Regions from separate parts of the Streptomyces sp. NPDC049887 genome, predicted to be linked through region 2. Evidence: riboswitches for the same ligand, from Rfam matches in the RefSeq annotation. Region 2 holds a riboswitch; the other holds the start of a gene.
The links. A riboswitch is a leader RNA that binds a small molecule or an ion and turns the genes downstream of it on or off. The one in region 2 is predicted to bind glycine.
Positions count from the first base shown of each region.

Region 1 (4,743 bases), on a different contig from region 2:
AGCCCTGCGCCTCCATGACCGCGACCGGAGCGAAGTTCTCCGACGCGATCATTTCCAGGGTGGACTGCTGACGGTGGAGCTCGGCGTCGACGGCGGCGGCGACGTCCGGGTCGAGCTCGTGGAGAGGGGTGTTGAGAAGCGACATCACGCGATCCCTAGGGTCGAGTCCTGGTCAGCTGGCGAAATCGGTGTACTCGGCGGCGGAGAGCAGGTCCTCCGGCTCCTCCGCGACCCGCACCTTGAACAGCCAGCCGCCCTCGAACGGGGCGGAGTTCACCAGGGACGGGTCGTCGACGACGTCCTGGTTGGCCTCGACGACCTCACCCGTCACCGGGGAGTACAGATCGCTGACCGACTTGGTCGACTCCAGTTCGCCGCAGGTCTCGCCCGCGGTCACCGTGTCACCGACCTCCGGGAGCTGGACGTACACGACGTCGCCGAGGGCGTTCGCCGCGTGCTCCGTGATGCCGACCGTCGAGACGCCGTCCTCGGCGGCCGACAGCCACTCGTGCTCCTTGCTGTAGCGCAGCTGCTGGGGGTTGCTCATGACCTGAATTCTCCTGTACGCGGGGAAGTGCTGCTGATGGGGGATGCCGGAGTGACTACTTCTGGCGCTTGTAGAAGGGGAGCGCCACGACCTCGTACGGCTCATGAGTACCGCGGATGTCGACGCCGACGCCCTCGGTGCCGGGCGTGGCGAGCGAGGCGTCCACGTAGGCGATGGCGAGCGGCTTGCCGAGGGTCGGTGACGGCGCCCCGGACGTGACCTCGCCGACGACCTGGCCGCCGGCGACCACGGCCATCCCGGCCCGCGGCACCCGGCGGCCCTGGGCGACCAGGCCGACCAGCTTGCGGGGCGGGTTCGTGGCGGCACGCTCCGCGGCGGCCTCCAGGGCCTTGCGGCCGACGAAGTCGCCCTCCTTCTCGAACTTCACGACCCGGCCGAGACCGGCGTCGAAGGGGGTGAGCGAGGTGGTCAGCTCGTGCCCGTACAGCGGCATGCCCGCCTCCAGGCGCAGCGTGTCACGGCACGACAGGCCGCACGGCACGAGACCGGCCGGGGCGCCGGCCTCGGTCAGTGCCCGCCACAGCGTCTCCGCGTGCCGCGGCTCGACGAACAGTTCGAAGCCGTCCTCGCCGGTGTAGCCGGTACGGGCGATCAGCGCCGGGACGCCGGCGACGGTGCCGGGGAGGCCGGCGTAGTACTTCAGCCCGTCCAGGTCTGCGTCGGTGAGCGACTTGAGGATGCCGGGCGACTCGGGACCCTGTACGGCGATGAGCGCATATGCGTCCCGGTCGTCGCGTACAGCCGCGTCGAAGCCCGCGGCACGCTCAGTGAGGGCGTCGAGGACGATCTGTGCGTTGGAGGCGTTGGCGACGACCATGTACTCCGTGTCGCCGAGGCGGTACACGATCAGGTCGTCGAGGATGCCGCCGTCCTCCCGGCAGATCATCGTGTAGCGGGCGCGGCCGGTGGCGACGCCGCCGATGTTGCCGACCAGCGCGTAGTCCAGCAGGGCGGCGGCCTGCGGCCCGGTCACGGTGATCTCGCCCATGTGGGAGAGGTCGAAGAGACCGGCCTTCGATCGGACGGCGTTGTGCTCGTCGCGCTCACTCGCGTATCGCAGCGGCATGTCCCAGCCGGCGAAATCGGTCATGGTCGCGCCCAGCGAGCGATGCAGGGCATCGAGGGCGGTGAGACGGGGGGCGTTGCTCATGGATGGGGCTCCCAGGGCATGACTGGCGAGGACGATCCTCCCCATCTGTCATCGAAACCTGAGAGGTTCGTCACGACCACACGTAGCGGACGTACGCGAAGGGCGTGACTTGCACCTTGGGTGGAACCGCAGGGACTGCGGATCGCTTTTCAGATCTGCCTCGTCGCGCGCGGTACGGGGCCTGAGAGATTCAAGGGAGGGACTTGCTCCTTCGGCGCCCGGCCCACACAGTGGCCAGGACTCTCCCGCGCGGATTCAAGCGGCCGGTATGCAGTTTGCGCGGACATCATTGCACGGGTGTCCGCGTCGGCAAATCACTTGTCGGTCATTACCTTTTCTTTAAGCTTCTTGGGCAGGGTCTCGGAGACCCGACAGGGGGAGAGTGAGCTGATGACGTTGCAGCAGTCCGGTGCCTGTCCGGCGACCGCAGGGGTCCCCGCCCGTCCCGGAGTTCCCTCGCGAGCCGCCGGGGCCACCCGCAGCGGCCTGCCGATCGGCCTCACCACGGCCCAGCCCGTCGTGCGTGACCTGCGGGAACGCAAGGGGTGCGGCCCGCGCGCCCTGGTGTTCCGCCGCGGCGACGTGGTCGTGATCTCCGGGCTGCCCGGCAGCGGCAAGTCCACGCTCATCCGGCGGGCCGCCGACGGCGGTGGGATCGACTCCCAGGACGCGCGGGACCGCTGGGACCGGCGGATGCCCCGTGCCCTGCCCTACGCCGTCTACCGCCCGCTCGTCCGGCTCGCGCACTACACGGGGCTGCGGCGGGCGCTGCGCTCCGGCGAGAGCGTGGTCGTGCACGACTGCGGCACGCAGTCGTGGGTCCGGCGCTGGCTGGCCCGCGAGGCCCGCAGACGGGGGCGCGACCTCCATCTGCTGCTGCTCGACGTCACCCCGGAGACCGCCCGAGCGGGCCAGCGGGAGCGCGGCCGCGGCGTCTCCGGCTACGCCTTCGCCCGCCACCGCCGAGCGGTGTCCCGCCTCCTCCGCTCGGCCGAGCGCGGCCACCTCCCCGCGGGCTGCGCCTCCGCGACCCTCCTCGACCGCGCTGCGGCCTCCGTGCTCACCCGGATCGGCTTCGGCGACGCGCCCTGAGGGGCGGACACGGAGCGGAGCGGCCACGGGGCGGAGGCGTGTGGGCGGGGCCGGCCGGTGTGCCGGGTCCCGGACCGGACCGGCCGGCCCCGGGGAGCGGTCCGCGGAGACGGAGCCCGGCGGCTCGGGCCGCGCGGCCCGGCCCGGGGCGCAGCGGGCGTTCGGCGGTGTGTCGGCTGCCCTGTGCGTGCGCCCGCGTCACGCCCTCGGCCCGCCCGCTACCCTGCTGTCGGAGGACATCGCGGCCGGCCCGTCCGGCCGGCGGGGGAAGCAGGGATCACAGTGGACACGACATGGCCCGCCAATGAGCTCGAAGAGGTGCTGGCCGCATCGGTCGGGAATCCCTCGGCCGGGGGGCGGATCGTGGAGGTGCTCGGGCGGAGCGCCGTGTGGGTGCCGCTGCCGAACGGGGGCGGGCCCGACAGCCCCGACCTCGACCTGCCGACCATCGGGATCGACGGCGCCCCGTACGTCCCCGTCTTCAGCTCCCAGGAGCAGTTCCGCATCGGCGCGGGCGACCACATGTCCGGCACCGTGGCGCCCGCCGTCGAGTTCGCCCGGGGCCTGCCCCCGCAGCTCGGCATCGCCGTGAACCCCGGCGGCGCCGTCGGCGTACCGCTGCCCCCGCCCGCCGTCGCCGAGCTGTGCCGTGCCGGCCGCACGCCACTCGGCGGCCCCCATGCCGGAGGCCCGGCGAGCGGCGGCCGGGTCCGGCTCTTCGAGCCCGACTGGCAGGAGGAGCCGGTCGACTTCCTCGCCGCCGCGGCCGGCGAGTTCGAGTCGACCCGTGTCGTCCAGACCGCCCGCCGGATCCTGGCCAGCATCGAGGGCGGCCCGCCGGTCCTGTTCGTCGGCGTCCAGCTCTCCGCCTTCGAGGGCCCCGACCGGATCGCCCCCATGGACGCACTCGGCCGGGCACTCGGCCGGGTCGCCGTGCGGTGGCCGGTGAACCTGGTTCTGCTGGACATCGCCCAGGACCCCGTCGGCGACTGGATGCTGACCCGGGTCCGTCCCTTCTACACCCGGCGGTACGCATAGACGTCAAGTCGGTGTCAGTACGGCCGCTTAAGCTGGTTTGATGACGTGGTCGCCGCACTCGCGTGCCCAGGGCGGCCCGAGGGAACGGCGGATCGAAGAGGGGCGGGACCCAGAGTGAGTGCGTCAGGCACCGCGGCGGCCGGGCAGGTCGAGCACATGCTGCGCCAGGTGACGCCCGGGCGCTACGACGCGTACGAGGCGCTGCTGCAGGCGCTCGCGGACGGCCGGGTGTGGATGCTCCTCTGGCACGGCCAGGCCGGATCCCCCGATGCCCAGTACGGGAACATGGAGGTGGACGGCCTCGGTTACGCACCGTGCGTCACCTCCGCGCAGGAGCTCTCCGCCTCCGGCTGGACCAGGGCGCACGAGGTGGCAGCCGGTGCCGACATCGCCCGCGCCCTCTACCCCGACCGCTGGGGCATCTGGCTCAACCCGCACGCGCCGGGCGGTGGTGTCGGTGTTCCCTGGCCCGATCTTCGCCGGATCGCCACCGGCCTCGACCGGATGCCCGCCGGTCCGCTGCGCCTCACGGAACCGGCCATCGAGATCCCCCAGTTCTACGCGCTGCTCACCCAGAACGCGCACCGCACCCCTGCCGTCCGCTCCCTGCGCAGGGCCTGGGTGCAGCCGTCGCTCGGCGCCCCGTACCTCGCCATCGGCCTCGACCTCTACGACACGGGCCAGCAGTCGGTGGAGTCGGTGCGCGCCATGATGCAGCAGTCGATCGCCGCCGTCCCGGACGGCCTTCCGGTGTCGACCGTCGCCATGTCCGACGAGTACGACCCGGTCGCCATGTGGCTGCGGGCCGGCACCCGCCCGTTCTACGACCGGGAGGCCCACGCCGGTCCTCCCCGGCAGTCCGGCTACGGTTACCCTCCCGCCCAGTTCCCCCGCT
Region 1 covers NZ_JBFAMM010000027.1:30,153-34,895, forward strand. The annotation lists gene glyA (serine hydroxymethyltransferase) at 1-145, opposite strand, end outside; gene gcvH (glycine cleavage system protein GcvH) at 173-547, opposite strand; gene gcvT (glycine cleavage system aminomethyltransferase GcvT) at 603-1,718, opposite strand; glycine riboswitch at 1,879-1,976, opposite strand; gene AB0J10_RS27190 (AAA family ATPase) at 2,109-2,810, shown strand; gene AB0J10_RS27195 (enhanced serine sensitivity protein SseB) at 3,093-3,848, shown strand; gene AB0J10_RS27200 (enhanced serine sensitivity protein SseB C-terminal domain-containing protein) at 3,963-4,743, shown strand, end outside.
Region 1: it holds a riboswitch for glycine, as region 2 does, so the genes downstream of both, gcvT (glycine cleavage system aminomethyltransferase GcvT) here and gcvP (aminomethyl-transferring glycine dehydrogenase) in region 2, are expected to answer to the same signal.

Region 2 (4,743 bases):
CATGGATGCGTTCTTCGCCGCCGCGGAACAGGCGGCGAAGCCCAGTCTGCGCGGGAAGCCGGTGGTCGTCGGTGGGCTGGGGCCGCGCGGAGTGGTCGCCACCGCTTCGTACGAGGCCAGGCGGTTCGGTGTCCACTCGGCGATGCCCATGGCACAGGCACGGAGGCTGTGCCCCAACGCCGCCTACCTGGTGCCGCGCTTCTCGCTCTACCGGACGGTCAGCGACCAGGTGATGGAGCTGCTGGGCGGGCTCTCGCCCCTGGTGGAACCGCTGAGCCTGGACGAGGCCTTCGTGGACCTCGAGGCGGGCGGCACGGCGGACGACTCCCGCTCGGCCCGGGAGGCCGGTGAGCGGCTGCGCAGGGACATCCTGACGGCCACCGGGCTGACGGGGTCGGTGGGCCTTGCGGGCTCCAAGATGTTGGCGAAGATCGCCTCGGAGCAGGCCAAGCCCGACGGGCTGGTGCTCATAGAGCCCGGCACCGAGCGGGAGCTGCTGGGCCCGATGCCGGTACGGACCCTGCCGGGCGTGGGTCCGGCGACGGGCGAGCATCTCCGGCGGGCCGGCATGACCACGGTCGCCGAGCTGGCCGAGGCGGGGGAGGACGAGCTCGTACGGCTGCTGGGGAGGGCGCACGGGGGAGCGATCTTCCGGATGGCCATGGGCCACGACGACCGGCCGGTGGTCGCCGAGCGGGACGCCAAGTCCGTGTCGGTCGAGGACACCTTCGACGTGGACCTGCACGACCGGGTCCGCATCCGGACGGAGGTCGAGCGGCTGGCCGACCGCTGTGTGCGCCGGCTGCGGGCCTCCGGGCACTCGGGACGGACGATCGTGCTGAAGGTACGCCGGTTCGACTTCTCGACGCTGACCCGGTCGGAGACGCTGCGCGGGCCCACCGACGATCCCGCGGTGGTGCGGGAGGCCGCGGCGCGGCTGCTGGAGGCGGTGGACACCACGGGCGGTGTCCGGCTGCTCGGTGTGGGCGTGAGCGGCCTCGCCGACTACACGCAGGAGGACCTGTTCGCACAGGCCGCCGCGGGGGAGCGACACGACGAGGACGAGGAGTTCGCGCCGCCCCGGGAGTCGTCGCCGGGAGTGGAGCAGCTCCCGGGCGGGGACGTGCGGCCCGCGGCGGACCGACGCTGGACCGCCGGGCAGGACGTGCGCCACGCCGAGTACGGCCCGGGGTGGGTCCAGGGCAGCGGGTTGGGGAGGGTCACGGTCCGCTTCGAGGAGCCGTGGTCGGCCGCGCCCGGACGGGTGCGGACGTTCGCGGTGGACGACCCGGGGCTGGAGCCCTCGGAGCCGCTGCCGCTGGTGCGTCCGCCGGATCAGTCGTCCTGGCCGGCCAGCCGCCCGAAGTCGCGGTCCCCGGCGGATCCGGTGCCGGGGCCGCCGGCCTCGTCGCCGGGGGCCGGAGAGGTGGTCGGCCTCGCCGGAGGTGGGGGCAGGTCGAGACCGTAGTGGTGGTACAGCTGCAGCTCCTGCTCGGGGGAGAGATGACGGCCGACACCGAAGTCGGGCGCGTCCTTGATCAGGGCGCGCTCGAAAGGTATGTGGAGGCCGTCGCCTTCGAGCCGGCTGGGTTCCAGCGGTACGAACGCGTCCCGGCTGAACAGGCCGGTCCGTACGGCCGCCCATTCGGGGACGCCGGTGGCGTCGTCGAGGTACACCTCGTCCACGGTCCCGATCTTGTGGCCGTCGCGGTCGAACGCCTTGCGGCCGATCAGGCTGCGCGGATCGATGTCGGTCTGCACGGTCCCTCCAAACAGGTCGCACGGGTTCGCTGGACACTACGAAAGTGCACATCCGGGGCGTCGTCCACTCGAAGGTCCCAGGTGAGGCCGCGCTGGTACGCTGGCAGCGGCTGCTGACCCCGTGCGGGAGAGTGCCCCGGTGAAAGCCGGAGCCGCCGAAGGAGCAAATCCTCCCCGGAATCTCTCAGGCCCCTGTACCGCACGGACGAGGTCACTCTGGAAAGCAGGGCGGGCGTCGGACGGCATCCGCTCTCACCGACGGTGAAAGCCGGCGCGCCCCGCGGCGTTCCGGTGAAGCTCTCAGGTTGAGATGACAGAGGGGGAGGCCGTCCGGGCACCCGCGCCGTGGTGCCCCTCGCAGGTCGTTACGACCAGGAGGCCTCCGCAATGACCGCCAACCGCATTCCGCTCTCCCAGCTGGAGCGAGGCACCCCCTTCGAGCAGCGCCACATCGGTCCCGACACCGAGGCCCAGGCGAAGATGCTGGCGCAGGTCGGCTACGGCTCGCTGGACGAGCTGACCGCCGCCGCCGTGCCGGACGTCATCAAGAGCGCCGAGGCCCTGGGGCTGCCCGGTGCCCGCACCGAGGCCGAGGTGCTCGCCGAGCTCCGGGGGCTCGCCGACCGCAACCAGGTGCTCGCCCCGATGATCGGCCTCGGCTACCACGGGACCTTCACCCCGCCGGTCGTCCTGCGGAACGTGATGGAGAACCCGGCCTGGTACACGGCGTACACGCCGTACCAGCCGGAGATCTCGCAGGGCCGTCTGGAGGCGCTGCTCAACTTCCAGACCATGGTCGCCGACCTGACAGGGCTGCCCACGTCCGGCGCCTCGCTGCTCGACGAGGGCACCGCCGCCGCGGAGGCCATGGCGCTGTCCCGGCGTGTCGGCAAGGTCAAGAACGGCGTCTTCCTCATCGACGCCGACGCGTTGCCGCAGACCATCGCCGTGATAGAGACCCGGGCCGAGCCGACCGGTGTCGAGGTCGTCGTGGCCGACCTCGGCGACGGGATCCCCGCGGAGATCGCCGAGCGCGGTGTCTTCGGCGTGCTGGTCCAGTACCCGGGTGCCTCCGGTGCCGTCCGGGACATCAGGCCGGTCATCGACCAGGCCCACGAGCTCGGCGCGATCGTCACCGTCGCCGCCGACCTGCTGGCCCTGACGCTGCTCACCTCGCCCGGTGAGCTCGGCGCGGACATCGCCGTCGGCACGACGCAGCGCTTCGGCGTCCCCATGGGCTTCGGCGGCCCGCACGCCGGCTACATGGCCGTGCAGCAGAAGCACGCCCGCAGCCTGCCCGGCCGACTCGTCGGCGTCTCCGTCGACGCCGACGGCAACAAGGCGTACCGGCTCGCCCTGCAGACCCGCGAGCAGCACATCCGCCGCGAGAAGGCCACCAGCAACATCTGCACCGCGCAGGTGCTCCTCGCCGTCATGGCCGGGATGTACGCCGTCTACCACGGTCCCGAGGGCCTGCGGACGATCGCGCGCCGGACCCACCGCTACGCCGCGATCCTCGCCGAGGGGCTGCGCTCGGGCGGTGTCGAGATCGTCCACGGCGCGTTCTTCGACACGCTGACCGCCCGCGTTCCGGGCAAGGCCGCCGGCATCGTGGCCGCGGCCCGCGAGGGTGGTGTCAATCTGCACCTCGTGGACGCCGACCACGTGTCGCTCTCCTGCGACGAGACCACGCTGCGCGCCCAGGTCTCCGCCGTCTGGGCCGCGTTCGGCGTCGACGGTGACATCGACGAGCTGGACGCGACCGTCGAGGACACGCTGCCGGCCGCGCTGCTCCGCAGGGACGACTACCTCACCCACCCGGTCTTCCACGCGCACCGGTCCGAGACCGCGATGCTCCGCTACCTGCGCCGGCTCGCGGACCGCGACTACGCGCTGGACCGCGGCATGATCCCGCTCGGCTCCTGCACGATGAAGCTGAACGCGACCACCGAGATGGAGCCGGTCACCTGGCCGGAGTTCGGCCAGATCCACCCCTTCGCCCCCGTCGAGCAGGCCGAGGGCTATCTGACCCTGATCCACGAGCTGGAGGAGCGCCTCGCCGAGGTCACCGGCTACGACAAGGTCTCGATCCAGCCGAATGCCGGCTCCCAGGGCGAGCTGGCCGGTCTCCTCGCGGTGCGTGCGTACCACCGCGCCAACGGCGACGAGCAGCGCACCGTCTGCCTGATCCCGTCCTCCGCGCACGGCACGAACGCCGCCAGTGCGGTGATGGCCGGGATGAAGGTCGTGGTCGTCCGGACCGCCGACGACGGCGAGATCGACGTGCACGACCTGCGCGCCAAGATCGAGCAGTACCGCGACGAGCTGTCGGTCCTCATGATCACCTACCCGTCGACGCACGGCGTGTTCGAGGAGCACGTCGCCGACATCTGCGCCCAGGTGCACGAGGCCGGCGGACAGGTGTACGTCGACGGCGCCAACCTGAACGCGCTGGTCGGCCTCGCCAGGCCCGGCAAGTTCGGCGGCGACGTCTCGCACCTCAACCTGCACAAGACGTTCTGCATCCCGCACGGCGGCGGCGGTCCCGGTGTCGGCCCGGTGGCAGTCCGTGAGCATCTCGCCCCGTACCTGCCGAACCACCCGCTCCAGCCCTCGGCCGGGCCGGAGACCGGCGTCGGCCCGATCTCGGCCGCCCCCTGGGGCTCCGCGGGCATCCTGCCCATCTCGTGGGCGTACGTGCGGCTGATGGGCGGCGAGGGCCTCAAGCGCGCCACCCAGGTCGCGGTGCTCGCGGCGAACTACATCGCCAAGCGCCTCGAGCCGCACTACCCGGTGCTGTACACCGGACCGGCGGGCCTGGTCGCGCACGAGTGCATCGTCGACCTGCGGCCGCTGTCCAAGGCGACCGGCGTGAGCGTCGACGACATCGCCAAGCGCCTCATCGACTACGGCTTCCACGCGCCGACGATGTCGTTCCCGGTGGCCGGCACGCTGATGATCGAGCCCACCGAGAGCGAGGAC
Region 2 covers NZ_JBFAMM010000026.1:98,968-103,710, reverse strand. The annotation lists gene AB0J10_RS27020 (DNA polymerase IV) at 1-1,468, shown strand, start outside; partial or broken gene AB0J10_RS27015 (PRC-barrel domain-containing protein) at 1,447-1,761, opposite strand; glycine riboswitch at 1,876-1,971, shown strand; gene gcvP (aminomethyl-transferring glycine dehydrogenase) at 2,149-4,743, shown strand, end outside.